DNA from 3 places in the Pseudomonas sp. Q1-7 genome. Region 1 is predicted to be linked to each of the others. Evidence: riboswitches for the same ligand, from Rfam matches in the RefSeq annotation. Region 1 holds a riboswitch; each other region holds the start of a gene.
The links. Region 1 has a riboswitch for cobalamin ahead of btuB (TonB-dependent vitamin B12 receptor). Riboswitches for the same ligand answer to the same signal wherever they lie in the genome.
Positions count from the first base shown of each region.

Region 2: linked by a shared signal. The riboswitch ahead of cobW (cobalamin biosynthesis protein CobW) and the one ahead of btuB (TonB-dependent vitamin B12 receptor) in region 1 are both predicted to bind cobalamin.
Region 3: linked by a shared signal. The riboswitch ahead of cobG (precorrin-3B synthase) and the one ahead of btuB (TonB-dependent vitamin B12 receptor) in region 1 are both predicted to bind cobalamin.

Region 1 covers NZ_CP116304.1:2,150,092-2,159,868, reverse strand. Annotated here, with positions in the region: gene PJW05_RS10040 (cobyric acid synthase) at 1-62, opposite strand, end outside; gene cobD (threonine-phosphate decarboxylase CobD) at 59-1,051, opposite strand; gene cbiB (adenosylcobinamide-phosphate synthase CbiB) at 1,044-1,952, opposite strand; gene bluB (5,6-dimethylbenzimidazole synthase) at 1,949-2,599, opposite strand; gene PJW05_RS10020 (cobyrinate a,c-diamide synthase) at 2,596-3,885, opposite strand; gene cobO (cob(I)yrinic acid a,c-diamide adenosyltransferase) at 3,885-4,496, opposite strand; gene btuB (TonB-dependent vitamin B12 receptor) at 4,510-6,381, opposite strand; cobalamin riboswitch at 6,449-6,662, opposite strand; gene PJW05_RS10005 (O-methyltransferase) at 6,964-7,614, opposite strand; gene PJW05_RS10000 (C40 family peptidase) at 7,622-8,146, opposite strand; gene PJW05_RS09995 (C40 family peptidase) at 8,290-8,904, opposite strand; gene PJW05_RS09990 (NAD-dependent deacylase) at 8,974-9,744, opposite strand.
Region 2 covers NZ_CP116304.1:902,365-912,141, forward strand. Annotated here, with positions in the region: gene cobN (cobaltochelatase subunit CobN) at 1-1,223, opposite strand, end outside; gene cobW (cobalamin biosynthesis protein CobW) at 1,340-2,392, opposite strand; cobalamin riboswitch at 2,485-2,680, opposite strand; cobalamin riboswitch at 2,739-2,954, shown strand; gene PJW05_RS04110 (CbtB domain-containing protein) at 3,058-3,243, shown strand; gene PJW05_RS04115 (CbtA family protein) at 3,254-3,967, shown strand; gene PJW05_RS04120 (cobalamin biosynthesis protein) at 3,964-4,374, shown strand; gene cobM (precorrin-4 C(11)-methyltransferase) at 4,371-5,141, shown strand; gene PJW05_RS04130 (sugar nucleotide-binding protein) at 5,239-6,123, shown strand; gene PJW05_RS04135 (NAD-dependent epimerase/dehydratase family protein) at 6,116-7,045, shown strand; gene PJW05_RS04140 (OmpW/AlkL family protein) at 7,376-8,047, opposite strand; gene PJW05_RS04145 (DUF3299 domain-containing protein) at 8,189-8,707, opposite strand; gene PJW05_RS04150 (ABC transporter permease) at 8,715-9,777, opposite strand, start outside.
Region 3 covers NZ_CP116304.1:883,575-893,351, forward strand. Annotated here, with positions in the region: gene PJW05_RS04020 (2-hydroxyacid dehydrogenase) at 1-247, shown strand, start outside; gene PJW05_RS04025 (ISL3 family transposase) at 521-1,723, opposite strand; gene PJW05_RS04030 (OprD family porin) at 1,892-3,154, opposite strand; gene cobJ (precorrin-3B C(17)-methyltransferase) at 3,632-5,287, opposite strand; gene PJW05_RS04040 (precorrin-2 C(20)-methyltransferase) at 5,287-6,036, opposite strand; gene PJW05_RS04045 (precorrin-8X methylmutase) at 6,033-6,659, opposite strand; gene cobG (precorrin-3B synthase) at 6,656-7,972, opposite strand; cobalamin riboswitch at 8,060-8,341, opposite strand; gene cbiE (precorrin-6y C5,15-methyltransferase (decarboxylating) subunit CbiE) at 8,422-9,627, shown strand; gene PJW05_RS04060 (cobalt-precorrin-5B (C(1))-methyltransferase) at 9,720-9,777, shown strand, end outside.

The DNA.
Region 1 (9,777 bases):
GCGGTCACCAGGGTGCTCTTGCCGGCGTCGGAAGTGGTGCCCTGCACCATCAGGGTGGTCATGGATGTTCCTTTCGATAATCGATCAGGGCCCGGCTCAGCCGCGACCAGCCCGGTTCGTCCGGTGGCAGGCCGAAGCGCAGGCTCGCGGGTGTGGTGAACAGCCGGGTGAGGATGCCACGGGCGGCGAGGAAGGCATGCAACGCCGTCGCGTCGTCGCGCAGCAGGCGCTGGAACAGTGCGGTCCCGCCACTGGGCGCCAGGCCGCAGTCGCGCAGCAGGCGTTCCAGGCGCTGGCCGTCCCGCAGCAAGGCCTGGCGCTGGCGATCCTGGCCGGCATCGTCCTGCAACAGGGTCCTGGCCAGCACCCGCGCGGGCCCGCTGACGGTCCAGGGGCCGAGCCGCTCCTCCAACTGCTCCAGCAGGGCGGCTTCGGCCAGCACGAAGCCCAGGCGAATGCCCGCCAGGCCGAAGAACTTGCCGAAGGACCGCAACACCAGCAGACCCGGTAGCGGGCAGTGAGGCGCCAGGCTCTCCTGCGGCGTGCAATCCATGAAGGCTTCATCCACCAGCAGCCAGCCGCCCCGCGCCGCCAGGCGCTCACGCCAACGCAGCAGCCGATCCGGCGACAGGCGCTGGCCGGTGGGGTTGTTGGGATTGACCACCAGCAGCACGTCGAACCGCTCCAGCTCACGCTCGGCGCGCTCGCTGTCGAGCTCTTCCAGCACATGGCCTTCGCGGCGCCAGGCATGGGCATGCTCGGCGTAGCACGGCGAGATCACCCCGACCCGGCTGTGCCCGCGCAGGCGCGGCAAGGCCTGGATCGCCGCCTGCGAGCCGGCCACCGGCAACAGGCTGGCGCAGCCGTAATAGCGCCGTGCGGCCTCCTCCAGGCCATCGTCCCGCTCGGGCAGGCGTGCCCAGGCGGATGCCGGAATGGCCGGCAATTCCCAACCATAGGGCGCGATGCCGGTGGAAAGGTCGAGCCAGTCCGCCTCGGCGATGCCGTAGCGCCGCGCTGCCGCGCGCAGCCGTCCGCCATGCTCAAGCAAGGAGCCAGCCTCCGATGATCAGTGCCGCCAGCCAGAGCAACACGCCCTGGCGCACCAGGTCCATGGCCCGGCCGATATCGTCGGCGCGGGCCGCCGGGCCTTCGCCCAGTACCGGGCGTTCGTGCCGCTCGCCGTGGTAGACCGCCGGCCCGCCCAGGGCCACGCCGAGGGCGCCGGCGCCAGCGGCCATCACCGGGCCGGCATTCGGGCTGTCCCACTGTGGCGCCTGGCGGCACCAGCAACGCAGCGCGACGCCGGTCCTGCCCAGCACGGCGTAGGTCAGCGCCACCAGCCGTGCCGGGATGTAGTTCAGCAGGTCGTCGATGCGCGCCGCCGCCCAGCCGAAGCGCTCGAAGCGCGGGTTGCGGTAACCCCACATGGCATCCAGGGTGTTGGACAGGCGATAGAGCACCACCCCCGGCGCACCGGCCACGGCGAACCAGAACAGCGCGGCGAACACTGCATCGCTGCCGTTCTCCAGCACCGATTCGGTGGCGGCGCGAGCCACTGCGGATTCGTCCAGTTCGCGGGTCTCGCGGCTGACCATGTAACCCACGCGCCTGCGCGCCTCGGACAGATCGCCGGCTCGCAGGGCATCGGCCACGGGTTCGGCATGTTCGTTGAGGCTGCGCAGGCCGATGGCGGCATAGAGCGCGACCACGCCCACCAGCCAACCGACATAGGGCAGCTCCGACAACAGCCAGGCGGCCAGGGTCAGCGGCAGCACCGCCAGCACCCAGGCGCTGACGCCGTGGCTGCGCCAGCCACGTCCGCCCGGATTGAAACGCCCTTCCAGGCGGCTGGCGAGCCTGCCGAAGGCCACCAGCGGATGCCAGCCCTTCGGTTCGCCGAACAGGGCATCCAGCGCCACCGCGCCGAGGGTGAGGAAACCCAGGCTCATGGGCGCTCCCCCCACTGGTTCTCGAACACCAGGTCGGCCAACGGGCGCGGCTGCGCCCAACCTTCCAGGGCCAGCATGGGCGCCGGATAGAACGCCGCCACCGGCCCCAGGCAGAGCACCGCCAGTGGCTTGCTGCCGGCCGGCATGCCCAGCAGCGCAGCCAGGGCCTCGGGCTCGAAAAGCGACACCCAGCCCATGCCCAGGCCTTCGGCGCGAGCCGCCAGCCAGAGGTTCTGGATGGCGCAGGAGAGCGAGGCAAGGTCCATTTCCGGCAGCGTGCGACGGCCGAACACGTGGGCCTCGCGGCCGTCCATCAAGGCCGCCACCAGCAGTTCGGCGCAATCGAGGATGCCTTCCACCTTGAGCGTCATGAAGGCATCGGAGCGCTCGCCCAGGGCTTCGGCGGTGCGCACCCGCTCGGCTTCCACCAGGGCATGGATGCGTCGACGCAGTTCGGTGGAGGTGATGCGGATAAAGCGCCAGGGCTGCATCAGGCCGACGCTGGGCGCGTGATGCGCCGCTTCCAGCAGCCGCGCCAGCAGCTCGGGGGCCACCTCGCCACCGCTGAAGTGGCGCATGTCGCGTCGCTCGGCGATGGCCCGGTAGACCGCCGCGCGCTCATCCGGGCTGAAGGCGTGTTCGCTCATGGTCGGAACAGCTCCGCCGCCGCCCGTGGATTGGACGGCAGGTAGAAGTGGATATAGGACGCCGTCAGCCGGCCGATGCGGAACACCGCCTCGGCCACCGGTTTGTCATTGGGGCACAGGCCACGCACCAGGGGCTGGAGCGGCGAATCCAGCAACGAATGATGGAAGGTGTGCCCGCGCAGGCTGCCTTCGGGCAGCGGCGCCTCCTGCAGGGCCAGGGCCGCGAGGCGCTTCTGCATGCGTGCCTGGCCGGGCAGCAGGCCGAGCAGCTCGGCGCACTCGCCCCCTGCGTCCGTCAAGGACGCCAGCAGGTAGAGCATGCCGCCGCATTCGGCGAGGATCGGCTTGCCGGCCGCATGGTGGGCACGGATGGCCTCGGCCATCGCGCGGTTGCCTTGCAACTGGCGCAGGTGCAGCTCGGGATAACCACCCGGCAGGTAAAGGCTGTCCACCTCGGGCAGGCGCTCATCGTTCAGCGGCGAGAAGAACACCAGCTCGGCGCCCAGGCGCTGCAACAGATCGAGGTTGGCCTGATAGAGGAAAGCGAAGGAGGTATCACGCGCGACGCCGATACGTACGCCGGCCAGTTCGTTGCCCAGCGACTGCGGCTCGGGGGCCGCGAAGGTCACCGGGGGCGGCAAGGCCACTTCGGCGCTGGCGGCCAGGGCATCGGCGGCAGCATCGAGGCGAGCATCCAGGTCCGCCAGCTCCTCGGCCTGTACGAGCCCCAGGTGGCGGCTGGGCAGCTCCACATCCGCGCTGCGCGGCAGCGAGCCGTACCAGCGAATCCAGTCCGGCAGGCTGTCGCGGATCAGCTCGCTGTGACGCTGGCTGCCGACCCGGTTGCCGAGCACGCCGGCAAAGGGCAAGTCCGGCTGATACGTAGCCAGGCCCACGGCCAGGGCACCGAAGGTCTGCGCCATGGCTGCGCCGTTGATCACCCCGAGCACCGGCACACCGAAGTGCCGTGCCAGGTCGGCGGCCGAGGGCGAGCCGTCGAACAGGCCCATGACGCCTTCGATCAGGATCAGGTCGGCCTCCCCCGCCGCTTCCCAGAGCAGGCGGCGGCTTTCCGCCTCGCCGATCATCCACAGGTCCAGTTGGTAGACCGACGCGCCGGAGGCACGGGCGAGGATCATCGGATCGAGGAAATCCGGCCCGCACTTGAACACCCTGACCCGCCGCCCCTGACGGGTGTGCAGGCGCGCCAGGGCGGCGGTGACGGTGGTCTTGCCCTGGCCGGAAGCCGGGGCGGCGATCAACAGTGCGGGACAGGCGTGATCCATCAGAACTCCACGCCCTTCTGGGCCTTCACGCCGGCCTTGAAAGCGTGCTTGACCAGGCTCATCTCGGTGACGGTGTCGGCGGCGTCGATCAGGCCCTGGGGCGCCCCACGGCCGGTGGCGACCACGTGCTGGCGTTCGGGGCGGGACTCGATGTCCCTGAGCACCTCGTCCAGCTCCAGGTAGCCGTGCTTGAGGGCGATGTTCAGCTCATCGAGCACCACCAGGCCGATCCGCGGGTCGTCCAGCAGGCCGCGGGCCACCGCCCAGGCCGCGCGGGCCTTCTCGATATCGCGCTGGCGGTCCTGGGTATCCCAGGTGTAGCCCTCGCCCATCACGTGGTAGCTGACCTCGTCGGGGAAGCGGCGGAAAAAGTTCTCCTCGCCGGTGGACATGCCGCCCTTGATGAACTGCACCACGCCCACCTTGAGACCGTGGCCCAAGGCACGGGCAACCATGCCGAAGGCGGAACTGCTCTTGCCCTTGCCATTGCCGGTGTGCACCAGCAGCAGGCCGTACTCGCTCTGGGCCTGGGCAATCTTTTCGTCGACCACGGCCTTCTTGCGCTGCATGCGCGCCTTGTGGCGGGCATCGCGTTCGGCGGATTCGCTCATCGGACGTTCCTCCTCACAGGGCCTGGTAACGGACGGTGAAAAACACCGCCTGTCCCGGCTGGTTATAGTCCAGGGCGGTTTCGTAATCGGCGTCCAGCAGGTTGCTGACCTTGGCCTGCAGGCGCCACTCCTCGGTCAGCCAGTATTCGCCGCGCAGGTCCACCGTGGCGTAACCGGCAACGCGTTCGCGGTTGGCCAGGTCGTTATAGCTGCGGCCTTCGGCATGCACAGTGGCGCCGACGCCGAAGCGGCCGATGCGCCGATCGAGGTCCAGATTGAAGATTTCCTTGGCCCGACGCGGCAGTTCATTACCATCGTTGGCACCGGACTCGCGGTTCTCCGGGTCGAGAAAGGTCGCGTTGGCGCTCCAGTCCCAGCCCAGCCAGTGGCTGCCGACCACCAGTTCGAGGCCATCGATGCGCGCCTTGCCGATGTTGTTCGGGCCGCCGAACGGGCCGAGGGTGGAGTCGTAGGCGATCAGGTCATCCACATGGGTGCGGTAGGCATTGATCGACCAGTGGCCCCAGTCGTGCTGACCGGCGAGGGCGGCTTCGAAGCTCTCCGAGGTTTCCGCATCCAGGTCGGGATTGCCGTAGCCGGGGTAGTACAGCTCGTTGAAGCTGGGCGCCTTGAAGGCGGTGCCGTAGCTCAGGCTGAAACGCAGCGCTTCGGTCAGGGCATAGCCCCAGGCGGCGTTGCCGGTGTCATGAGTGCCGAACTGCTCGTTGTCGTCGCGGCGCAGGGCCAGCTGCCAGTCCTGGCGACCGGCCTGGCCGAGGTATTGGGCAAACCCGCCCTGGTTCTTGCGGGAGTCCTTGTCGAAGGCGGTGGAGCTGCTGATCCGGTCGCGCTGCCAGTCGTAGCCCAGGGTCAGCACATGCCCCTCGGCCAGGGTCAGGTCGTTGAGCCAGGAGGCGCTGTCGCGGGTGGAGTCGAAGCGCGCATCGAACACGCCATCGGTGTGGCTGGTGCTCTTGTCCTCGCTGCGGCCGGCCTGCAGGGTCACATCCCAGCGTTCCGCCGGGCTGTAGCGGACGCGGCCGCCCAGCAATTCCTGGCGGTTGTCTGCGTTGGCATTGTGGCCGCCCTGTGGGTGGAAGAAGCCCGACGAGTCGATGTCGTCGTAATCGTTGTGGGCCTTGGCGCGCATCAGCGTGCCATCCAGCTCCAGGCCGTTGTCGAAACGATAGCCGGCGCGCAGGTTGCCGGAGAGGTTGCGGTAGCCGTCGGCGTCCGGCTCGTAGTAGTCGCTGCCCTGACGGCGGGAGTTGATACCGTCGGTGTCCTGGCTGCTGACCCCCAGGCTGTACCAACCCTTGCCGTCCCCCCCGGAAACCCCGGCGCTGCCTTCGTAGCTGTCGTGGGTGCCGTAGCCGGCGGAGAACCAGGGCTTGGCCCCTTCCTGGCCGCCCTTGCGGGTGAAGATCTGGATCACCCCACCAATGGCTTCGGAACCGTAGAGGCTGGAACGCGGACCACGGACCACCTCGATGCGCTCGATCAACTCCACCGGCAGGTCCTGGAAGGCGGTGAGGCCGGCGCTCACCGAACCCACCTTGATGCCGTCGATCAGCACCAGCACGTGGTCGGACTCGCTGCCACGCAGGAACAGCGTGGTGTTCTTGCCCGGACCGCCGTTGTTGCTGAGGGTCACGCCCGGCACCTTCTGCAGCAGCTCGGGCACCGAACGCGCCTGGCTGCGCTCGACTTCTTCACGGTCGATGACCGTGGTAGCGGCGAGGCTGGCGCGCACCGGCCGCTCGCTGCGGGTCGCGGTAACCACCTGCTCGTCGAGGGTCAGCGGCGCCGCGACCAGGGAGGGGGAAATGAAGGTTCCGCCGAGCAGCGCAAGCGCCGCCGGCCTGAAGAAAGGCTTGCGAATCAAGGTCTGGGTCTCCGTCGTGCCACCCGCGCGACATCTACAAGGAATACTGCATGCGGAAGGCTCCGCGATGCCCTGTTTGCGCCAGGCCGGTCTCCGGGCTTGCGAGTGGAGCCGAAACTCCCGTGCCGCGCCTTCCCATGCCAGGGGCACAGTGGCCGATTGCGGCTGTCTACTCGCCTACCGTTGCGGGGGCAGCGCCGGATTCTTCGAAGGAATGGACCGGCTTCCCTGTTTCACCCCATTGGCCGAAGCCATGGGGCACCTGAGGCAGCGGCGAAGGTTAGAGACTCGGGGAGGCAGCGTCAATTCGAGCCACCCCCTCGGTTCAAGGATGCCGCTCAGCGTCTGCAGCGCGCCGTAGGTTGGGTTGAGGCACGAAACCCAACGAGCCCATGCCGGTAATCGCGCCATTGGGCCGCGCTGCGCTTGGCGCCAACCTGCGGTCCCGGTGGCGGCATACCCGTTAGCGCATGCGGTCCGCCGTAGGTTGGGTTGAGGCACGAAACCCAACGAGCCCATGCCGGTAATCGCGCCATTGGGCCGCGCTGCGCTTGGCGCCAACCGGCGGCGCGGGTATGCGGCTCAGCGTTTTCGGCAGAGGGTCAGGCCATCGCCCACGGGGAGCATCGAGAGATCGACGCGTGCGTCATTTTTCAGCGCGCTGTTCAGGGCCTGGATGGCGCGGGTGTCGGCGCTGTCCGGTGCGGCCTCGAGCACGCGGCCGCTCCACAACACGTTGTCGAAAAGAATCAGGCCACCCTGGCGCGCCAGGCGCAGCCCTTCTTCCAGGTAGGCCGGGTAATTGGCCTTGTCGGCATCGATGAAGATCAGGTCGAAACTGCCGCTGTCCAACTGCGCCAACGTCTCCAGGGCCGGTGCCAGGCGCAGTTCGATGCGGTCGGCGAGGCCGGCTTCCTGCCAATGGCGACGGGCGATGGCGTTGTAGTCGCCGGGCAGGTCGCAGCAGATCAGGCGGCCCTCGGCGGGCAGTTCGGCGGCCATGCACAGGGCGCTGTAGCCGGTGAAGGTGCCCACTTCGAGGATGCGCCGGGCACCGATCAGCTTCACCAGCAGCGCCATGAACTGGCCCTGCTCCGGGGCAATCTGCCAGCGAGCCATGGGCAGCGCGGCGGTTTCCGCGCGCAGGCGGGCGAGCAGCGGCGTGTCCCGCAGCGAGACCTGGAGGAGGTAGCCGTAGAGGGCGTCGTCGAGGTTCAGCGTGCGGTTGGTCATGGGGGCCTCAGGGGTTCTGCGCCATGCGTGGGTCGAAGATTACGCGCTTGGCGCTGAGATAGCTGCGCTGCCAGTAGCCGTCCGACAGGCTGTCGAGGCGCACCGTTCCGCCGGTGCGCGGCGCATGGACGAAGCGCCCCTCCCCCACATAGATGCCGGCATGGCTGACCTGGCCGCCGCCGTTGGTGGCGAAGAACACCAGGTCGCCACTCTGCAGAGCATCGAGGCCGATGCTGGGGGCGCGCATGGCGAGGAGCTCGCCGGTGGTGCGCGGCAGGCTGATGCCCGCGGCGTCGCGGTAGACGTAGCCGATCAGGCCGCTGCAATCGAAGCCGCTGTCCGGGGTGTTGCCGCCCCAGCGATAGGGCGTGCCCACCAGGCCCAGGGCGCGAAACAAGACGTCTTCGGCAGCCGGCGAGAACTGCTGCGGGACGGGGGATATGACGACGGGCGAGGAAGGCGGCGCCTTGCTCGCACAAGCGGTGAGCAGCGCGGCCAGGGCAAGGATGGCGAAGCGGTCCGGTGCAAGCATGGCAAGTCAGTCCTGACTTGAGGAATCCTCGCTAATGTGCTGATCGCACAGTGATATTGCAAGAAAAAGCTGTACGCTCAGGCAGAAAAAAGCCGAGGCGGCCACTGGGGCCGCCTCGGTTTGTCGTCTCGCAACCGGCGAGATCAGCGATGCAGCGGATGCGGGGTGTTCAGCGCCAGGACGCGCTTGGCTTCCATGTAGCTGGCCTTCCAGTAGCGGTCATCGAGGCTGTCGACGCGGACACCGCCGCTACGGCTGCTGCTGGAGTGGATGAACTGGTCGTCGCCGATGTAGATGCCTGCATGGCTGACGCGGCCGCGGCCACGGTTGTTGAAGAACACGATATCGCCGGGCTGCAGTTCGCTGCGGGCGATCACCGGGGCGTCCAGGTTGATCATCTCGCGGGTCGAGCGTGGCAGCTGGATGCCGGCTTCTTCCTTGAACAGGTAGCCAACGAAGCCACTGCAGTCGAAGCCGGTCTTCAGGGAGCGGCCGCCGAAGCGGTAAGGCGTGCCGACCAGTTCGAAGCCGCGCTCCAGCAGGCCGTCGGCCAGGGAGGGCATCTGGTAGGGCTCGTCGTCGGTGAGGTTGGCCAGGTCCAGGGCGGTGGGCTCGCGATCGGCGAGCAGCGAATCCGGCGCGCCATCGGCTACGGGCGCCTGGCTCTGGAACTGCGGTTGCTGCTGCGCGGTGTTCGCGCAAGCGGCGAGAAACAGGACGAAGGTGAGAGGCACGAGGGGTGCGAAGCGCTTCAGCATGGGCACGACCGTGTCGACTGGAATTTGATGAAGGCGCGACTATGCCCTCTATCAAATCGATTTGCAAATTTAATCGCCCAAAATGTGACTCAGCAGTCCTTGCAGAATATCTAAGGCCTTTCCTCTGAGGTGAACATCGACCACGGGGCTGAGGTCGGTGAGCGCCGGATTGATCTCCACGGTGAAACCGCCTGCATGGCGGGTGCGGAGCACGGGCTCGATGATGTAAGGAAAGCTCGCCGTGGTTCCCACCGAGATCACCGCATCGAATCCCTTGCGTAGCTCGGCGTAGAGGCTGTCGATGGCTTGCTCTGGGAGCATTTCCTCGAACAGCACCACGGGCGGTCGGAGGATACCACCACATTCCCGGCACCTGGGAGGCATTTCGCCCGCCAGATGTCGGGTGAGGTCGGAACTTTCCGCCCCGCAGGACTGGCAATACAGCGGCGACAGTTCGCCATGTATCTCGATCAGCCGCTCCGGCGGCGACCCCGCCTGGCGGTGATAGCCATCGATGTTCTGCGTCAGTACCCAGCATTCGGGCTTCAGTTGCTGCAGGCGGGCGATGGCGTCGTGACCGGCATTCGGGCGGGCGCCCAGGCAGGCATGGCCGAGCTGCGCCAGGTATTTCCAGCAGAGCGCCGGGTTGCGCTGCAGCATGGGACCGGACAGCGCCTCTTCGATCGGCAAGCCTTCCTCGGTCACGCCGTTGTACAGCCCGCCCAGCCCCCGGTAGGTCGGCAGGCCCGAATCGGCCGACAACCCCGCCCCCGTGATGACCAGGATTCGCCGAGCGTCCCTGAGCACGGCTGCGACCTGTGCGATGTCGTGGTCCTGCATCCCGATATCCTCCTCTGCGCCTCGCCGCCCTCC
Region 2 (9,777 bases), 1.2 Mb from region 1:
ATGTTCAGCGCCGCTGCCGGGGTGTCCAGGCCCACGCCGTTGCCGATGCGGCCGTCGCGGGTGGGGTAGTTGGCGAGAATCAGCGCGACGCGCTTGTCGGCGTTGGCCTTGCGCGCGAGCGCGCACCAGCGCCGGCCCAATTCGGCGACGAAGTCCATGCGCTCGACCTGGGGCAGGTAGCAGACCACGTCGCTCTGGCTGCGCTCGCTGCGCCAGGCCAGGCCCTTGAAGCTGATGGGGCGGGTGATGATGCGGCCATCCAGTTCCGGCAGGGCGATGTGCATGGCCAGGTCGCGCGGGCCCAGGCCTTGCGGGTTTTCGCGCCAGAGCGGTTCGTTGTCCAGCGAGCAGATGGCCTGCAGCACCGGAATGTCGCGGCGGAACGGGCGCGGGCCGGGAGTGTCCGGGTTGGACTGGGCGAAGCCGGTGGTGTTGATGATCAGACTGGCGTCGGCCGCGTCCAGCCAGTGCTCCACCGTCTCCAGGCATTCGGCCTCCTTGAGGCTGGCGACGGCGATGGGCAGCGGATTCAGGCCCTGGGCGGCGATGCGCGCGCAGAAGCTGTCGATGAAGGCTGTGTTGGCGGCCTGCAAGTGGGTTCGGTAGAAGAGCAGGGCGGCCACCGGCTGTCCGGGCTGCCACTCGGATTGCCAGTCGTCCAAGCGCGCCGGGCTCAGGCGCGGGTGGTAGAGGGCGACGCGGGGCAAGGCGCGGGGTTCGCTCCAGGGGTAGTCGCGGTCAAGCCAGCGGCTGGCCAGGCAATGGAAGAGCTGTCGCGCGTTGTCCAGGCCGCCCTGGCGCAGGTACTGCCAGAGGCGTTCGGCCTCTTCGGCGGGCACGTTGCACAGGCCGGTCAGCTCCGGGTCGGGGCGGTCGTCACCGGGTACCAGTATCAGCGTCGCGCCACGCTCGGCCAGCGTCACCAACTGCTCGATGCCGTAGCGCCAGTAGCCGACGCCGCCATGCACCGAGATGAGGATCACCTTGGCGTGTTGCAGCACTTCGTCGACATAGAGGTCCACCGAGGCGTGGTTCTGCAACTGCATGGGGTTGGCCAGGCGCAGGCTGGGGTAGTCCGCCGGCAGCTCGCGGGCGGCCTCGGCCAGCAGCGCCAGGTGGGAGTCGCCGCTGCAGAGAATCACCAGCTCGGCAGGCGTCTGGGCCAGGTGGGCGATGCCGTCGTCGGGGACGAAGCCGCCGGGTTGGGTGCGCAGGAGGTGCATGCTCTTTTACCCCCTCTCCCTCTGGGAGAGGGTTGGGGGGAGGGAAGGTCCCCGCGCCCGGCTATTGCCCTCACCCCCGGCCCCTCTCCCGATGGGGGAGGGGCGTTGTGCGTGCCTCATGCCAGCGCAGTCCGCAGCTCATTGGCGATGGCGACCTGGTCCAGCTCCTGGCCGATCACCACCAGGCGGGTGCCACGGGGTTCGTCGGCCAGCCATTTGCGGTCGAAGTGCTTGTCGAAGCGCTTGCCGACGCCCTGCACCAGCAGGCGCATGGGTTTGCCGGGGATGGCGGCGAACCCCTTGATGCGCAGGATGGCGTGGCGTTCCACCAGTTGGCCGAGGGCGCTGAGCAGCGTGGTTTCGTCCACGTCCGGCAGGTCGACGTGGAAGGAATCGAACTCGTCGTGATCGTGGTCCTCGTGGCCTTCGTGGTCGTGGTGGGTGGGGCGGCTGTCGATGTGCAGCTCGGCCTCGGCATTCAGGCCCAGGAGGATATCGAGCGGCAGCTTGCCGGCGCTGGCCTCGACGATCTTCACCGCCGGCGGCAGCTCTTCCGCCACCTCGGCGCGCACCGCGGCCAGGGCGTCGGCGCTGAGCAGGTCGGCCTTGTTCAGCACCACCAGGTCGGCGCTGGCCAACTGGTCCTCGAACAGCTCGTGCAGCGGCGATTCGTGGTCCAGGTTCGGGTCCTGGCGGCGCTGCTCGTCCACCTGTTCGGGGTGGGCGGCGAAGGTGCCGGCGGCCACGGCCGGGCTGTCGACCACGGTGATCACCGCGTCGACGGTGCAGGCGTTGCGGATTTCCGGCCACTGGAAGGCTTGCACCAGTGGCTTGGGCAGGGCCAGGCCGGAGGTTTCGATGAGGATCTGGTCGAGGTCGCCACGGCGTGCCACCAGCTCGCGCATCACTGGGAAGAACTCTTCCTGCACGGTGCAGCAGAGGCAGCCGTTGGCCAGCTCGTAGACGCGGCCCACGGCCTCTTCCTCGCTGCAGCCGATGGCGCATTGCTTGAGGATTTCGCCGTCGATGCCCAGCTCGCCAAATTCGTTGACGATCACCGCGATGCGCCGGCCGGAGGCCGAGTCCAGCATGTGACGGAGCAGGGTGGTCTTACCGGCGCCGAGGAAGCCGGTGACGATGGTGACGGGGAGCTTGGCCAGGGTTTTCATGCGCGCCTCTGCGTGGTCGGTCGGCGGGCATGACGAACGCAGCGGGGCTCGCCCCGCGCAACGGATTCGCCACCGGATCACCCCGCCCGGTTGTGTGGAATGTCGTCGAGGCAGGTCTCCTGGCTCTCGCCCGGCCCGTTTCGGGGCCTTTCCTTCGCCTTCCCGCATGAAGCAGTGGCATTTCGAAGGCGTTCGCGGCGATCACAGTTGCGGGGGCAGCCGTGGCCTTGACCACGTTCCCTCTTAGCTCCGGGACGTGCCCGGAGAACCTCGAAAGGGCGAAGGCTACGCAGGGCGCCAACGGCGGTCAATCGCGCCAGTTGACGCTTGGTCGGTCTCGTGTTGTCCTAGCGCGGATTTTTCAGGTGCCTTGCGTCGCCGTACGCGAGGTGAAACGGGAAGTCGGTGCATCCAATTTCGGATAAGTCCGACGCTGCCCCCGCAACGGTAAGCGAACGTAGGGATTAGTAGGCCACTGTGCTTTCGGGCATGGGAAGGCAAGCCCATCCTGCCATCGGCAGGCGTCGCAAGCCCGGAGACCGGCCTGATCACGTTTTGGCAACCCGCGGTGGGCGGGCGCAAGCCGGAAATCGGGGTGCCTGTGCGCCCGCTTCCCTCATGCGCGTTCCCCTGCCGCCATCACTCGCAACGCAGAGGGAACCTCCATGTCCAGCCGCACCCTGTCCCATTCCGCCGCTTCGTCATCGACCCTGGCCCAGCGTCTCGTCCTGGCCATCGGTGCCGGCCTGATCGGCCTGTCCCTGGTGTATTTCGCCGGCTTCTCGCATATCGAGGCTGTGCACAACGCCGCCCACGACACCCGCCACAGCGCCGCCTTCCCCTGCCACTGAGTAAGCTCCGATGATCAAGCGCATTGCCCAGACCGCCGGGTTCGCCGGCCTGATCGCCGCCCTGGTGCTGACCCTGTTGCAGAGTCTGTGGGTCACGCCGCTGATCCTCCAGGCGGAGACTTACGAGACCGCCGAGCCGGCGCCTGTGGAACAGCCCCACGAGCATGAACACGGCGGCGCCGCCGTGGCCCACATCCACGATCACAGCGACGAAGCCTGGGCCCCGGAAGACGGTTGGCAGCGCACCCTCGCCACCGGGGGCAGCAACCTGGTGGTGGCGGTGGGCTTCGCCCTGATCCTCGCCGGGTTGTTCAGCCTGCGCGGCCCGACCCGCGCCTGGCAGGGCCTGCTCTGGGGGCTGGGCGGTTTTGCCACCTTCGCCCTGGCGCCGTCCCTCGGCCTGCCGCCGGAGCTGCCGGGCACCGCCGCCGCCGATCTGGCCCAGCGCCAGACCTGGTGGGTAGGCACCGCCTGCGCCACCGCTGTGGGCCTGGCGCTGATCGCCTTCGGCCGCCACTGGGCCCTGCGCGTGGCCGGCCTGCTGCTGCTGGTGATCCCGCATCTGCTGGGCGCGCCGCAACCGGACGTCCACACCAGCCTAGCGCCTGAAGCCCTGGAGCACGCGTTCATCGCGGCCTCGCTGATCACCAATGCCCTGTTCTGGGCGGTGCTGGGCTGGGCCGCCGCCTGGCTGCACCAGCGCCACGCGTCGCCCTCCGTTTGAAACTGGTCGCCGGGCTGGGTTGCCGACGCGGCTGCCCGGCGGACGAGTTGCAAGGCCTGCTGCGGCAGTGCCTGGCCGAGGCCGGCGCGTCCTTCGAGGCGCTGGTCGCGCTGGCCAGCGCCGAAGGCAAGGCGGCGGAGCCCGGGCTGAACGACCTGGCCAGGGAGCTGGGGCTCCCGCTGCATTGCCTGCCTGTGGATAAGCTGGTTGCCCAGGAACGGCGCCTTAGCCAGCCTTCCGAGCCGGTGCGCGCGGCCAGCGGCAGTGCGGGGGTGGCCGAAGCCGCCGCCCTGGCCCTGGCTGACACCCTGTTTGGCAGTCGCGCCGTCCTGCTCATCGACAAACGCCGCAGCGCCAGCGCCACCTGTGCCCTGGCCTGCCTCCAGCACGAGGTAGAACGGCCATGACCGTTTATTTCATCGGCGCCGGCCCCGGCGATCCGGAACTCATCACGGTGAAGGGCCAGCGGCTGATCCGCTCCTGCCCGGTGATCCTCTACGCCGGTTCGCTGGTGCCGGAAGCGGTGCTGGCCGGGCATTGCGCAGAGCGCGTGGTGAATACCGCCGAACTGCACCTGGAGGAAATCGTCGCCCTGCTGGCCGAGGCCCACGCCAGGGGGCAGGACGTGGCGCGGGTGCATTCCGGCGATCCGTCCCTCTACGGCGCCATCGGCGAGCAGATCCGCCACCTGCGTGCGCGGGGCATTCCCTACGACGTGGTGCCGGGGGTGACTGCCACCTCCGCCTGCGCCGCCCTGCTGGGCTGCGAGCTGACCCTGCCGGAGGTGTCCCAGACGCTGATCCTCACCCGCTACGCCAGCAAGACACGGATGCCGGAAGGCGAAGCGCTGGGCGACCTGGCGCGGCACCGTGCGACCCTGGCCATTCACTTGGGGGTAAGCCAGTTGGCGAAAATTGTCGAAGAACTGCTGCCGCATTACGGCGCCGAGTGCCCGATCGCGGTGATCCACCGCGCCAGCTGGCCGGACCAGGAGCAGGTCACCGGCACCCTGGGCGACATCCTGCCCAAGGTGGCGGCACGGGATTTCCGCCGCACCGCGCTGATCCTGGTGGGTGAGGTGCTGGCCGCCGAGGGCTTCGCCGATTCCTCCCTCTACCGCGCCGAGCACAGCCATCTGTTCCGCCCGGCGCGGGCGGAGCCGCCACGCGGTTAGTGACGTACGGCGGTGAAACCCGCAGAATGCGGCTCTTAAGCGGCGGGCGAATGACCCGCCCACTCCCTCTAACCGGCTTTAAGCGACCTTTTTCTCTATGCGAATGCGCTTGATGCTGTTGGGTGGCGGCAATTCACTCGGACAGGCGCTGATTCGCCTGGGGGCCGAGGAAGACATTGGATTTCTCGCTCCGCGTCCGCCCGAACAGGGCTGGGACGCCGCCAGCCTGACGCAGCTGCTCGATGACACCCGGCCCGACGCCGTGGTCAACCTCGCCTACTACTTCGACTGGTTCCAGGCCGACGAAGTCAGCGATGCCCGCCTGGCCGCCCAGGAGCGCGGCGTGGAGCGTCTGGCCGAACTCTGCCAGCACCACGGCATCGTCCTGCTGCAACCTTCCACCTATCGGGTGTTCGACGGTTCCCGCGCCACCGCCTACAGCGAGAAGGACGAAACCGTCCCCCTCAGCGCGCGTGGCCAGGCGATCTGGCGCATGGAGCAGAGCGTTCGCGCGACCTGCCCCAAGCACGTGCTGCTGCGCTTCGGCTGGTTGCTCGACGACAGCCGCGAAGGTGCCCTCGGGCGTTTCCTCGGCCGCGCCGAACAGGCCGACGAGATTTGCCTGGCCGACGACCGCCGGGGCAATCCCACGCCGGTGGACGATGCCGCGCGGGTGCTGCTGGCCGTGCTCAAGCAACTGGATTGCTCCGCGCCGCTCTGGGGGACCTACCACTACGGCGGCCACGAGGCGACCACACCCCTGGCCTTGGGCCAGGCGCTGCTCGCCGAGGCCCGCGCCCTGCACCCGCTGAAGGTGCAGGACATCACGCCCCAGGCCCACGCCGCCCGCCCCGACGCGGCGGAAGAACCGCAGAACGCGGTGCTGGCCTGCAAGAAAATCCTCCACACCTTCGGCATCAAGCCGCGCGCCTGGCGCGCCGCGTTGCCGACCCTGCTGGATCGTTACTACCGCCATGGCTGATTCTCCCATCCTCATTACGGGCGGCGCCGGTTTCATCGGCTCGCACCTGGCCGATGCGCTGCTTGCCAAGGGCCACGCCGTGCGTGTGCTGGATAACCTCTCCACCGGCAAGCGCGCCAACCTGCAACTGGATAACCAGCGGCTGGAACTCATTGAGGGCGACGTGGCCGATGCCGCCGTGGTGGCGCGTGCCATGTCCGGCTGCAAGGCGGTGGCGCACCTGGCGGCCGTGGCTTCGGTGCAGGCCTCGGTGGATGACCCGGTGGCGACCCACCAGAGCAACTTCATCGGCACCCTGAACGTCTGCGAGGCCATGCGCCGGCACGGCGTGAAGCGGGTGGTCTTCGCGTCCAGCGCGGCGGTGTACGGCCAGAACGGCGAAGGCACGGCCATCGACGAAGACACGCCGAAGGCGCCGCTGACGCCCTACGCGGTGGACAAGCTGGCCAGCGAGCAGTACCTGGACTTCTACCGCCGCGAACATCGCCTGGAGCCGGCGGTGTTCCGCTTCTTCAACATCTTCGGGCCGCGCCAGGACCCGTCTTCGCCCTATTCCGGGGTGATCAGCATCTTCACCGAGCGCGCCCTGGCCGGGCTGCCGATCACCCTGTTCGGCGATGGCGAGCAGACCCGCGACTTCGTCTACGTCGGTGACCTGGTGCAGGTGCTGGTGCAGGCGCTGGAAGCGGAGTGGCTGGAGGCCGGCCCGGTGAATGTCGGCCTCAACCAGGCCACCAGCCTCAAGCAATTGCTCGCCGCCATCGGCGACGTGCTGGGCGACCTGCCGCCAGTGACCCATGCCGAGCCGCGTGCCGGGGATATTCGCCACTCGCGGGCGAACAACGCGCGCCTGCTGTTGCGCTACGACTTCCCCACGGCGACACCGCTGCGCGAGGGCGTGGCGCGCCTGCTGGGGCGCTGAGCCCGCCTGACCTGCCTATGGTTTCCCTGGTGGGAGCGAATTCATTCGCGCCGGGCCGCATTGCGGCCCCATGAGTCCTTGGGCAGGACTGCGTCCTGCTTTCGCGAATGAATTCGCTCCCACCCCCATCCTGTGTATTCCTCCAGATACGAAAAAGGCGCCCGGAGGCGCCTTGAAAGAACTGGGTCAGAACCTGTCCATGAGCTTGCGAGCTAGAGAAGAACAAGGCGGATATGGCTGAGGATGCGGAGTTCACGAGCTGTAAATGAGCACATCCGAAGCCATTTCCAACGCAGTTATTCCGACGCGCAGCGGGTCATGGGCAGGTTCTCAGAACTTGTAGCCGACACCCACCATGTAGACCCATGGGTCCACGTCCACATCGACCTTGACCTTGCCGACACCGGCCAGGTCGGTGGTGGCCTGGGTGTCGATGTCGATGTACCAGACGGCGGCGTTGAGCAGGATGTTGTCGGTCAGCATGTAGTCCATGCCCACCTGTGCGGCGAGGCCCACGGAATCGTCCAGGTCCAGGTTACTGAAGCCCTGGGCCTTGCGCGCGCTGGTCAGGTCCTCGTCGAAGAACAGGGTGTAGTTGATGCCCGCGCCGACATAGGGCTGGAAGGCCGAATTCGGGTCCAGCGGGTAGTACTGCAGGCTGAGGGTCGGCGGCAGTTGCTTGATGTCGGCCAGCTTGCCGTCGAGGCCGCCCAGGCCTTTCACGCCCACTTCGTGCTGGAAGGGGGTGGCGGCCAGCAGTTCCAGACCGATGTGGTCGGTGAGCATGTAGGTGCCGGTCAGGCCGAGTTGGGTGTCGTTTTCCAGGGTGGCCTTGGTGCCACCGACCTTGGTGCCGGCGATGGACAAGGCGGAGCTGTCTTCATTCGGGGCGACGGTGGCGGCGCCTGCGCGGACGATCACATCGCCGGCCTTGTGGGCCTGGGCCAGGGGCGAGGCAACGGCGAGAGCGAGCAGGGAGGCGGTAAGAAGATGCTTGCGCATGGATGGCTCCAGTCGGTTCTAAGTGTGTTGGACTGGTGCCAGTTTCGTTAGTTAGGAAGCTTCGTATCTTGATCCAGAGCAATGCCGCTGGGTGCGGACGGCAAAAAGGCCCGGTAAATCCGGGCCTTGGCGTATCCAGGGTCAGCTGGCGGGTGATTCGTAGGGGTAGATCTTGTTCGCGTCCATCTGGTAGCCGGCTTCGGCCAGCTCGCTGCTGCTGGCCTGCACCCGCAGGGGCCCCTCGATCCAGAAGGGCTGGTAGAGGGCATCCAGCAGCACACCCAGTTCGCTTTTCACATGGACGATCTGGTTCGACGGCGGTGGCGGCACGTGGATGCAGGCGCCAAAGTAGGGCACCAGCAGGAACTCGGTGACGCGCCCTTCCTCGGTGACTTCCAGGGGCACGATATAGCCCGGCAGCTTAACGTCCTGGCCGTCGAGCGCCTTGACCACCGGTGCCGCCGGCGATTGCTGGGTGGCGGCGGGGCCAGCCTCGGCGCTGAGGGCGTCGGACAGTTGCGAGAGGTCGTGGATGGGCGCGGGCGGCGCGGGTGGCGGCGCGCCTTCGGGGATCATCTCGGACCAGGTGAGTTCGCGCGGCTCGCCAGCCCAGAGTGGTGAGGAAAGGGTCAACAACAGAGCCAGCAGCACGCGCGTCATGGAGGTCTCACAGGCGAATGGAAAGGCCGTCGGCCAGCGACTGCCGGTAGGCACGCCAGGCCGGCACCACGCCCATCAGCAGGGCGGCGGCCAGAATAGCGCCGAGCAGCGACCACTCATAGGGGCTTGGCAGGGCCAGGGGCAGGTAGAGGCCGTAGTTGGCCTGCACGTAGCCCTGGCCGAGGCCGATGCCCAGGTACAGCAGGCCCAGGCCCAGCGTCGCCCCGGCCAGGGCCAGGGCGAAGGCTTCCAGCACCAGCAGGCTGCCGATATGCCAGGGCCGCGCGCCCACCGAGCGGAGGATGGCCATTTCCCGGCGGCGCTCGTTGAGGCTGGTGAGGATGGCCGTGAGCATGCCGATCAGGCCGGTGAGCACCACGAACAGCGAGACGACGAACAGCGCCTTCTCGGCCGTGCCCATCAGGCTCCACAGCTCCTGCAGGGCCACGCCGGGGAGGATCGCCAGCAGCGGTTCGCCACGGTACTCGTTGATCTGCCGCTGCAGCGCGAAGGTGGCGATCTTGCTGTTGAGGCCGAGCATGAAGGCGGTGATCGCCTTGGGTTGCAGGTCCAGGGCGCGGGCCTGGTCGGCGCTGACCTTGCCGGCCCCGCGTGCGGGGACGCCGTTCTGCCAGTCGACGTGCAGTGCCTCCATGCCGGCCAGGGAAATGTGCAGGGTACGGTCCACCGGGGTGCCGGTGCGGGCGAGGATGCCGACCACGGTGAACGGCTTGTCGTCGTGCTGCACCAGGCTGACGGTGCTGACGCCGTGGGCGAGGACGATGCGCTCGCCGAGCTTGTACTGCAGCGCCTCGGCCACGTCGGCGCCCAGCACCACCTCGAACAGGTCGGCGAAGGGCTTGCCCTCGGCCAGGCGCAGCGGCTGGCCGCGGCCGTAGCGGTAGTGCTCGAAATAGGCGGCGCTGGTGCCCATCACCCGGTAGCCGCGGTGGGAGTCGCCGAGGGAGACGGGGATGGCCCATTTGACCCGTTTGTCCTGGCTAATGGCCTCGAAGCTGTCCCAGCGGATGTTGTTGGTGGCATTGCCGATGCGGAACACCGAGTAGAGC
Region 3 (9,777 bases), 1.3 Mb from region 1:
GGGTTCGGTGGTGGACGAAACCGCACTGGTGGCGGCGTTGCTGGAAGGGCGCCTGGGCGGTGCCGGGCTGGATGTGTTCGAGGCCGAACCGCAGGTGCCAGACGCCTTGCTGGCGCTGGATAACCTGGTGCTGGCGCCGCATATCGGCAGCGGCACCGAGGAAACCCGCTTGCAGATGGAGGAACTGGTGTTCGCCAACCTGCGGGCTTTCACGGACAAGGGCGAGTTGCTCACCCCGGTGGTCTGACTCGCCCCCAGATAGCGGAGGTCGCGTCGGGCGGCCTTCCTATACGGCGCCGGGCCACACGCCTGGCGCCGGATTACTCCCACGGACTGAGCTGCAGATTCGCGGCGACGGCGCACCACGAGTGCGCCGATTTTTTTTAGGCGCCGCAGGCCTCCCGTAGGTTGGGTTGAGGTACGAAACCCAACACTGCGAGGTCGGGCTTTGCCGCGTTGGGCCTCGTTCCTCGGCGCCAACCTACCTGGCCTGCGCTTGAATCCCTGCCAAGAAAAAGGTTCATCGCGCTTTCCCGGGGAAGGCGGCCTTGATTTTCAGGAAGAAGTAGTGGGAGTCCCGGAAGCCGTAGGCCATCCGTTTGATCACCTTGATGCGGTTGTTCACGCCTTCCAGGACGCTGGTGTGCAGGGGGAAGCGGGCGCTGGCGAGGATGCCCCGGGCGTATTTGCGCAGATTCCGGGCAAAGCGTTGGAGCGGCGCCAGACCGCTGTCCCGAGCATGCCGTAGCCAACTTCGCCAGCGCCGCCAGCCCTCTCGCACAGTGGGGGCGTACCAGACTTCCTTCAGGGCATCCTTGAGCACGTAGACCGTGGCCAGCGGCTGGTTGGCGTCGAGTAGCTCCTGCAACTGCACGGCTTGCCCGTCCTTCAGACTCTCGCGGTTGCGCAGCAACAGCCAGCGGCTCTGCTTGACCACCTTGCGCGCCGGTTTGTCCTGGCGCAGCAGGTTGGCCTGGTCGACCCGGATGCGGTCGATCACCTCGCGGCCGTAGCGCGCCACCACATGGAAGAGGTCGTACACCACTTCGGCCTGCGGGCAATGCCGCTGCACCTCCAGGTCGAACGCGGTGTTCATGTCCATCGCCACCGCCTCGATCTGTTGGCAGCGCTCGCCGAGCAGCTCGAAGAACGGACGAATCGCCTCACGGCTGTTGCCATGCCCCACCCACAGCACCCGTGTCCGCTCGGCATCCATGATCACCGTGGCGTAGCGATGGCCCTTGTGCAGGGCGAACTCGTCCATCACCAACCGGCGCACCTCGCCCGGATCGAACGCGCCGACGGCGGCTTCCAGGCGACGTTTATCGAGCTGCTTGAGCGTGTGCCAGTGCAAGCCGGTGAGGCGGCTGACGTGGCTGATCGGCAGCAGTTGCAGCAAAGCCTCGAGCCAGGCCTGCAAGCGCCGCGTCAGGCGTGACGCCGGCTCCAGCCAGGCGATCCGCTCGGTCACCCGCCCACAGCGCAGGCAGTCAACGCGGCGCACCGGCACCTGGAGCAGAACGCGCTGGTCGAGCAAGTCGCGATCGCGTACCCGACGCAGTCGGCACTCATGGATCAGCGGACAAGCTTGGCCGCAGCGCCCACATTCGGGGATGGCGTCGGCTCGAGGCTTGAGTTCGATCAGCAGGGTGTTGTCGGCAGAGGGGCGACAGGCGACGACTTCGTAGCCTGGCCAGAACTGGGCAAGATCAATAGGATGCACGGCGGCAGCAGGGAGTGGGGGTTGGTTCGTTTGGCGACTGCCAATTTACCCACTTCCCTGACTGTCAACGCGCTCTTCCCCCAGACTCCGCGAAGAACCAAGAAAAAAGGCACCCGAAGGTGCCTTGAGGAAAGCCGGGATGAAGGGAGCCCCATCCCGGTCGGCGCATCAGAGAATCGACAGCGGGTAGTTGATGATCAGGCGGTTCTCGTCGAACTCGTTGTTGCTGAAGTCGCGGCGGACGCTCGCGTTGCGCCACTTCACGCTGAGCGCCTTGAACACCCCTGACTGCACGACATAGGCCAGCTCGGTCTCGCGCACCCATTCCTTGCCGTCGGTCACCGTGCCGATGTGGGCGTCCTCGCCGCTGATGTAGCGGTTCATCAGGGTCAGCCCGGGCACGCCGAGGGCAGCGAAGTTGTAGTCGTGGCGCAGTTGCCAGGACTCTTCCTTGGCGTTGTCGAAGCTGGAGTTGTAGCTGTCGTTGGCCAGGGTGCCGCCGCTGGTGCCGTTGACGCGCATCCAGGCGTTGTCGCCGCTGACCTTCTGCAGGCCGAGGGAGAAGGTGTTGCCGCCGTATTTGGCGGAGAGCAGGGCGGACCAGGTGCGGTTGTCCAGGTCGCCGGCCAGGGCGCTGCCGTTCTCCTTGCCGTCGAAGTAGCCGAGGTTGGCGCCCAGGGTCCAGTCGCCCACGGGCTGGCTGTGCGTCAGTTGCAGGTACTGCTGCTGGTAGATGTCGTCCAGCTCGGCGTACCACAGGCCGACCAGGGTGCGCTTCTCGTTGAAGGCGTACTCGCCGCCGGCGAAGTTGAAGCGGTCCGAGGTGAAGGCGGCGCGGCCGTTCATCGACATATCTTCCAGGCTGGCGTCGTTGCGCGGGCTGTTCTGGCGGAACTGGCCGCCGTACAGGGTCAGGCCGTCGAGCTCCTGGGAGGTGACCTGGCCGCCCTGGAAGGTCTGCGGCAGGGAGCGGCCGTCGTCGGCGCGGAGGATCGGCAGCACCGGCATCCATTCGCCGACTTTCAACTCGGTCTTCGACACGCGCATCTTGCCGGCCGCGGCCAGGCGGCCGAAGTCGTCGGCTGGGCGGCCGTCGTCATGCACCGGCAGCAACTGGGTGCCGCGGGTGCCCTTGCCGCCGTCGAGCTTGACCGCAAGCAGGCCGAGCAGGTCCACGCCAAACCCCACCGGCCCTTCGGTGAAGCCGGAGCGGGCGTCGAGGATGAAGCTCTGGGTCCATTCCTCGGCCTTGCCCTGGGGGTTGGTCGGGTTCACGAAGTTGCGGTTGATGTAGAAGTTGCGCAGGTTCAGGCCGACCTTGGCGTCTTCGGCGAAGCCGGCGGCGTGGACGCTGGCGGGCAACAGGGCGAGGCCGCAGGCGAGGCTGCCGGCCCCCAGGAGGGTGGAGTGAAGGGCGGTGCGGAGGATCATTGTTGTTGTGCTCCGGGGTTTCTTGGGTTGAGCCGGCCCCTGCGCGCGGCGTGCGCACATCGACAGGGTGGGGGCAAGGTGTGGCCCTGGACTCAGGGCATGATCTGGCCGGGTGGCCAGGTATCAGCCGCGGCTAGCCGTCGGCGAATCCGCTGGGCGCCAGTCGGGCGCGCCGGGAAAACGGGAGAATGGCCTGGCTGGCGCAGGCCTGGCGGGATGCAGTGAAGCCTGGGAAGTCGAGGGTCATGGTGGGCCCCTGTGGCAGTCTTGTTCTTATGCTCTGTTATACGTTGTCGTACAACATGGCGGCGATTATCAACAGGCTGCTTCGCCGTTGTCAACGCGTATAAGGCTTTAGTTCAAGGGCGCTGGGGACGTCAGGGGAAAGGGCGACGGATGGTGGTTGTACGATAACGAGGCGTCTCCATGGAGATCGGCATGGGTTTCGCTTCGCTCTACGCCATCCCGGGGGAGCGCTCAGCGATACCAGCGCGGCGTATACACCCAATCCTCGCCATTGCCCTTGGGCACGCGGCGGGTCAGCGACGAGCCGACGATCACCAGGGTGCGCATGTCCACTTGATCCGGGGTCAGTTCGCCGAGGCTGGTGAGCGTGAGCTTTTCCGCCGGGCGGCCGATATCCCGGCCCAGCACCACCACCGTTTCCGGCTTGCGGTGGCGGGCGACGATGTCCAGGGCGCGGCCCAGTTGCCAGGGGCGGGCCCGGGAAATCGGGTTGTAGAAGGCCATGGCCAGGTCGGCGGCGGCGGCATGGTCGAGGCGGTCCTCGATCACGGCCCAGGGCTTGAGGTTGTCCGACAGGGAAATCAGGCAGAAGTCGTGGCCCAGCGGCGCACCGGCCTTGGCCGCCGTGGCCAGGGCGGCGGAAACGCCGGGGTACACCTGCAGCTCCACCCGCAGCCAGTCGGGATCGCGGGCGTCGTCGAGGGCTTCGAGCACGGCGGCGGCCATGGCGAACACCCCCGGATCGCCGGAGGACACCACCACCACGCGGCGGCCGCTGGCGGCCAGCTCGAACGCGTGGCGGGCACGCTGCAGTTCTTCACGGTTGTCGGTGCAGTGGGCCACCTGGCCGGGGCGCAACGGTCCGGCCATGCGGATGTAGGTGTCGTAGCCGAGCAGGTCCTCGGCCTCGTCCAGGGCCCTGCGCGCGGCCGGCACCATGAATTCGGCGGCGCCGGGGCCGAGGCCGATCACGCTCAGGCGTCCGCGCGGCTGGCCGAAATCCTTCGGGTCCAGCGGTTGCGCCGCGAGGTGGAGGTCCAGGGTTTCGCCCTGATGATGCAAGGGGGGCAGGGCCGCTTCGCCCTCGATGAAGCGCAACGGCACACCGAGTGCGGCGGCGCTGGCCGCCAAGGCGGCATCCGTCATGCGCTCGCGAGGCGCCAGCAGGCAGGCCAGTGCCTGCGGCGCCAGCCCGGCGGTGGATAGCGCCTCGTGCAGGCTGTCGGCCGTTACGTCGCCATGGATGCGGGCGAGGACGACGCGGGGGTGGATGAGCAGTTCGTCGCGTTCGGCGGGACGAGCCTCGGCGGTGATCTGGATGACCCGTCGCGCCGTCTCGGCCAGGGGCAGACGGGCGTCCTCCAGCCAGGGCGCGGCACCTTCGACCCGCACGTTTTCCCCGCCGAGCAGGTCGGCGACGAAGCGCTTGCCCTGCTCGATATCGGCCAGGGCATAGCCCGCCGGCGGGTCCAGCAGGCAGGTGCCGAAGCGCAGTTCGCCGCTGGTGGTGATGGCCGGCGCCACGTCCAGCGCGGCGGCGATTTCCCGCGCCATGCGGTTGACCCCGCCAAGGCCGCCGAGCAGCGGCACCACGGCGCTGCCGTCCTCCGCCAGGGCCAGTACCGGTGGCTCGGCACCCTTGCTCGCCAGCAACGGTGCCAGGGTGCGGATGACGATGCCGGCGGCGCACAGGGCGATGATCGGCGTGTCCTCGCGATAGAGCCCGCGCAGGGTTTCTCCGAACTCCGCGTAGTGGGCGTCGGCGCCTTCGACCCGGCCGGCGAGGCCGAGGATGCGCGCCTGTGGATAAAGCGCCTGGATTTTCCGGGCGACCGGCAGGCCGCTCGCGCCGAGAAGCAGGATGGCCGGTGCGTTGCGCTGTTGCATCAGCCTCTCCACTGCTGGCCGGGGATGACGATCATCGAGAAGTAGGGCGAGGCCATGGGGTCCACCTCGTCCAGCGGCACGATGCGCTGGTTGGCCATGGTGGCGCGCTCCACGTAGTGAGCGCGGTCGGCGATGCCGAGCTGCTGCAGCACCCGGCGCACCTTGTCGAAGTTGCGCCCGAGCTTCATCACCACGGCGGCTTCGGCGTCAGCGAGGCGCGTCTTGAGTTCGTCTTCCGGCAACACGCCGGAGAGTACCGAGAGGCTCTGGTTGCGGTACACCAGGGGCACGCCGAGCACCGCCGCGCTGCCCAGCATGGAGCACACGCCGGGCACCACTTCCACCTCGTAGCGCGCGGCCAGGCGGTCGTGCAGGTACATGTAGGAGCCGTAGAAGAATGGGTCGCCCTCACAGATCACCGCCACGTCGCGACCGGCGTCCAGATGCTGGGCGACCTGTGCGGCGGCGGTGTCGTAGAAGTCGCTGATCACGGTCTCGTAGGACAGCGGCGGTTCCAGCTTCTCGGTGGTCACCGGGTAGACCAGAGGCATGCGCTGCTGCGTCTCGCCGAGGTGCTGCTCGATGATGCCGAAGGCATTGCCGCCCTGGCCCTGGCTGGCCTTCGCCTTGGCCACGAAATAGCCGACCACGGCGGCCGACTGCAGCAGGCGCAGGGCCTTGAGGGTGATCAGTTCGGGGTCGCCGGGGCCCACGCCCAGGCCGATCAGCCGTCCCTTGCGTTCCATCATTCCACCTCCGTGGCCAGGGCGTTGACCGCCGCCGCCGCCATGGCGCTGCCGCCGCGCCGCCCGCGTACGATCACGTAGGGCACGCCACGGCTGTCGGCGGCGAGCAGGTCCTTGGATTCCGCCGCGCCGACGAAACCCACCGGGAAGCCGAGGATCAGCGCCGGTCTGGGGGCGCCGGCATCGAGCATTTCCAGCAGGTAGAAGAGCGCGGTGGGGGCATTGCCGATCACCACCACGCTGCCTTCCAGATGCTCGCGCCAGTGCTCCAGCGCTACCGCCGAGCGGGTATTGCCGCGTTCGCGGGCCAGCTCCGGCACGCCCGGATCGTTGAGGGTGCAGATGACCCGGTTGTCCGCCGGCAGGCGCGCGCGGGTGATGCCTTCGGCCACCATGCGCGCATCGCAGAGGATCGGCGCGCCAGCGGCGAGCGCCGCGCGGCCGGCGCTGCCCGCGCCGGGCGAGAAGCGCAGGTCCGCCACCACGTCGACCATGCCGCAGGCGTGGATCACCCGCACCGCGAGCTTTTCCAGGTCGGCGGGAATACCGCTGAGATCGGCCTCGGCGCGGATGATGGAGAAGGAGTTGCGATAGATCTCCTGACCATCGCGGATGTATTCGATCATGGGGTGGAACTCCAGGTGTCAGGAGGCGTGGCCAGCCGTTCGCCGGCCTCTTGGATGCTGAGGTCGCGCGCCAGCAGCCGGCCGAAGCCGGCGCCGCCACGCTGGTACAGGTCATAGCGCCCCGGGCCGCTGGCCAGCAGGGTAAACGGCGCCACATGGGCGGCGGCGCAGGAGCGCGGGCAGCCGCTGAGGTGCACCACGGCGTCCGCCGGCAGCCGCGGCGCCAGGGCCAGGGCGTCGGCCTTGGTGTCGGCCAGGCCCCGGGTGCAGCCGGCGGAACCGGTGCAGGCGACCAGCCGCGCGAAGGGCTCGCTCGCCCCGGTGGCAAGGCCCAGTCGCCCCATGGCCCGCAGGACCGCGTCAGGGTGCCGCGCGTTGGGCAGCAGCAGGGATTGCCAGGGCGTCAGGCGCAGGCTGCCGTCGCCCAGGTCGTCGGCGAGTTCGGCCAGCGCCTGGAGCTGAGCGGCCCCCAGCCGGCCCAGTGCGGGGGCGCCACCGACGTGGCGGCCGGCGTGCGTGCCCAGGTGGGCGAAGGGCTGTGGCGTGGGGCGGCACCAGTCGCCGGCCGGCAACAGGGGAACGTCCAGCCGCTGCTGCAGACGCAGCAGCAGGTCGCCCTCCGGGTATTGGGCGAGCAGGTGGCGCATGCGCGTCTGCTCGGGTGTCGCCAGTTCGAGGAACAGCGCCAGCACGGCTTCCACCAGGGCGGGCACCTGGTCGCGCGCTACCGCCGCCAGGGCAGGGGCATCGCCAGCGGCGTGCGGCGGACAGCCCGCCAGGCCGAAGGCGAACAGTGCCTGATCGCCATCGCCCATGGCCGACAGCCAGAGATCGTGGGGATGGTCGAGCATCGCCATGGCCTCGCCGCCGTCCAGCAGCAGGGCGAACTTGGGCGACAGGGCGTGGAAGCGCGTCTGGTCTTGCAGCAGCGCGAGGATGCGTTCGGCCAGCGGCGAGATATCCACCAGGGCGCTGCCGTCGAGGCCGGCCAGCGGGCTGACCATCAGGTTGCGCACATCGTCGGCGCCGGGGGAGCCCGCGCCCAGGCCGGCGGCCAGCAGGGCCCCGATCAGCGCGCCCTCGCCGCCCGGTTTCACGCCGCGAATCTGCAGGTTGGAACGGTTGGTCGTCTCGATCACGCCAGCGGCGTATGCGGTCGCCGCGGCCGCCACGGCGCGGGCCTGGCTCGAACCCAGGCGGCCACAGGGCAGCTTGATCCGGCAGATGCCGCCGTCCCTGGCCTGGACGATGCGCAGCAACCCCGGACAGGCCGAGGGGCGGACGGAGGGGACTGTGGGTTGCGCGTGCTTCACTCAGGTCACCATGGTTGGCGTCGCGGCGACCCGGTTCCCTTGGCAAGGGACAACGTTGCACCGATACACCCCGCTCGATGCGCGCACACGCGACTGGTTCCACCGGCAGGTCTCCTGGCTGGCAGGTCGTCGTCCTCTGCGGCCTTCCCGAAAATTCAGTGGCCTGTTCAGGTTGAGCAAATGCTGCTGCGCTCGATGATGGGGGCGTTGGCGACGGCCTTGCCTAATCTTCGCGCGCGACGCTTTCGATCAATCTGGAATGCATGGACTCGCTGCTTACAGTTGCGGGGGCAGCCACGGCTCGACCGTGTTCCCTCTTAGGCCGGGCTCGTCAGGTGAGCGCCGGCGACCGATGAAGGGCGCTATTATGCCCGCTTTGCCCGGAGCGGGGAAAAGGCTGCCTGTCGGAAGCCGGATATCCCGGGCGATTTCGGAAATGAGGACGGCAAATGCAGCCCTGGCTGACAGTGATTGGTATTGGCGAAGACGGCTACGCGGGCCTGGGCAAGGCGGCCCGTCACGCCCTGCTGGACGCCGCCGAGGTGGTCGGCGGAGCGCGCCAGCTCGACCTGCTGCCCCGCTGCATCCGCGCCCGCCGCACGCCCTGGCCGAGCCCCTTCTCTCTGGCGCCGGTGCTGGAAAAACGCGGTACGCCGATCTGCGTGCTGGCCAGCGGCGATCCCATGCTGTTCGGCGTCGGCGCCAGCCTGGCGCGGCAGGTTGCCAGCGCGGAAATGCGTGTGCTGCCCGCGCCTTCGTCCTGTTCGCTGGCGGCTGCCCGCCTGGGCTGGCCGCTGCAGGAGGTGGTCCTGCTGTCGCTGGTCGCCCGGCCCCTGGCCGTGCTGAATGCCCACCTGCATGAAGGCGCCCGCCTGCTGGTGCTGAGCAACGACGGCAGCAGCCCGGCCGCCGTCGCGGCGCTGCTGGCCGAGCGCGGTTTCGGCTGCAGCCGGCTGACCGTGCTGGAGCACCTGGGGGGCGAACGGGAGCGGCGTATCGACGGCGTCGCCGGTGAATGGCCGGCGGGCGACAACGCCGCGCTCAACCTGCTGGCCATCGAAGTCCAGGGCGACGCGGGCACCCGTGCGTTGCCCCTGACCACCGGCCTGGCGGACGACGCCTTCCGCCACGACGGCCAGCTCACCAAGCGCGACGTGCGCGCCATCACCCTGGCGCGGCTGGCGCCACGTCCGGGTGAATTGCTGTGGGACGTGGGCGCCGGTTGCGGCTCCATCGGCATCGAATGGATGCGCGCCCACCCGACTTGCCGCGCCATCGCCATCGAAGCCAACGCGGAGCGCCAGGCGCACATCGCCCACAACCGCGATGCCCTCGGCGTGCCCGGCCTGCAACTGGTGGCTGGCGAGGCTCCGGCGGCGCTGGACGGCCTGCCCGCGCCGGACGCCCTCTTCATCGGCGGCGGCGTCACCGAAGCCGGCGTGCTGGACACCTGCTGGAGCCGGCTGAAGCCTGGCGGACGGCTGATCGCCAATGCCGTGACCCTGCAGAGCGAGGCCGTCCTGATGGCCTTCCGCACAGCCCATGGCGGCGAACTCACGCGCATCGCCGTGGCCCAGGCCCAACCACTGGGTGGCTTCGACACCTGGCGTTCGGCCCTGCCGATTACCCTGCTTGAGGTGACCAAGCATGCGTAGGTTGGTGCCGAGGAACGAGGCCCAGCATCGACGCGTTGGGCTTCGCTGCGCTCAGCGCCAAGCTGAACCTCTGAGTGGACCCGCCATTGCCCATGCGTGACGAAACCCCCGAACAGCCCGCGCCCCTGCGCAGCGGCTACACCACCGGCA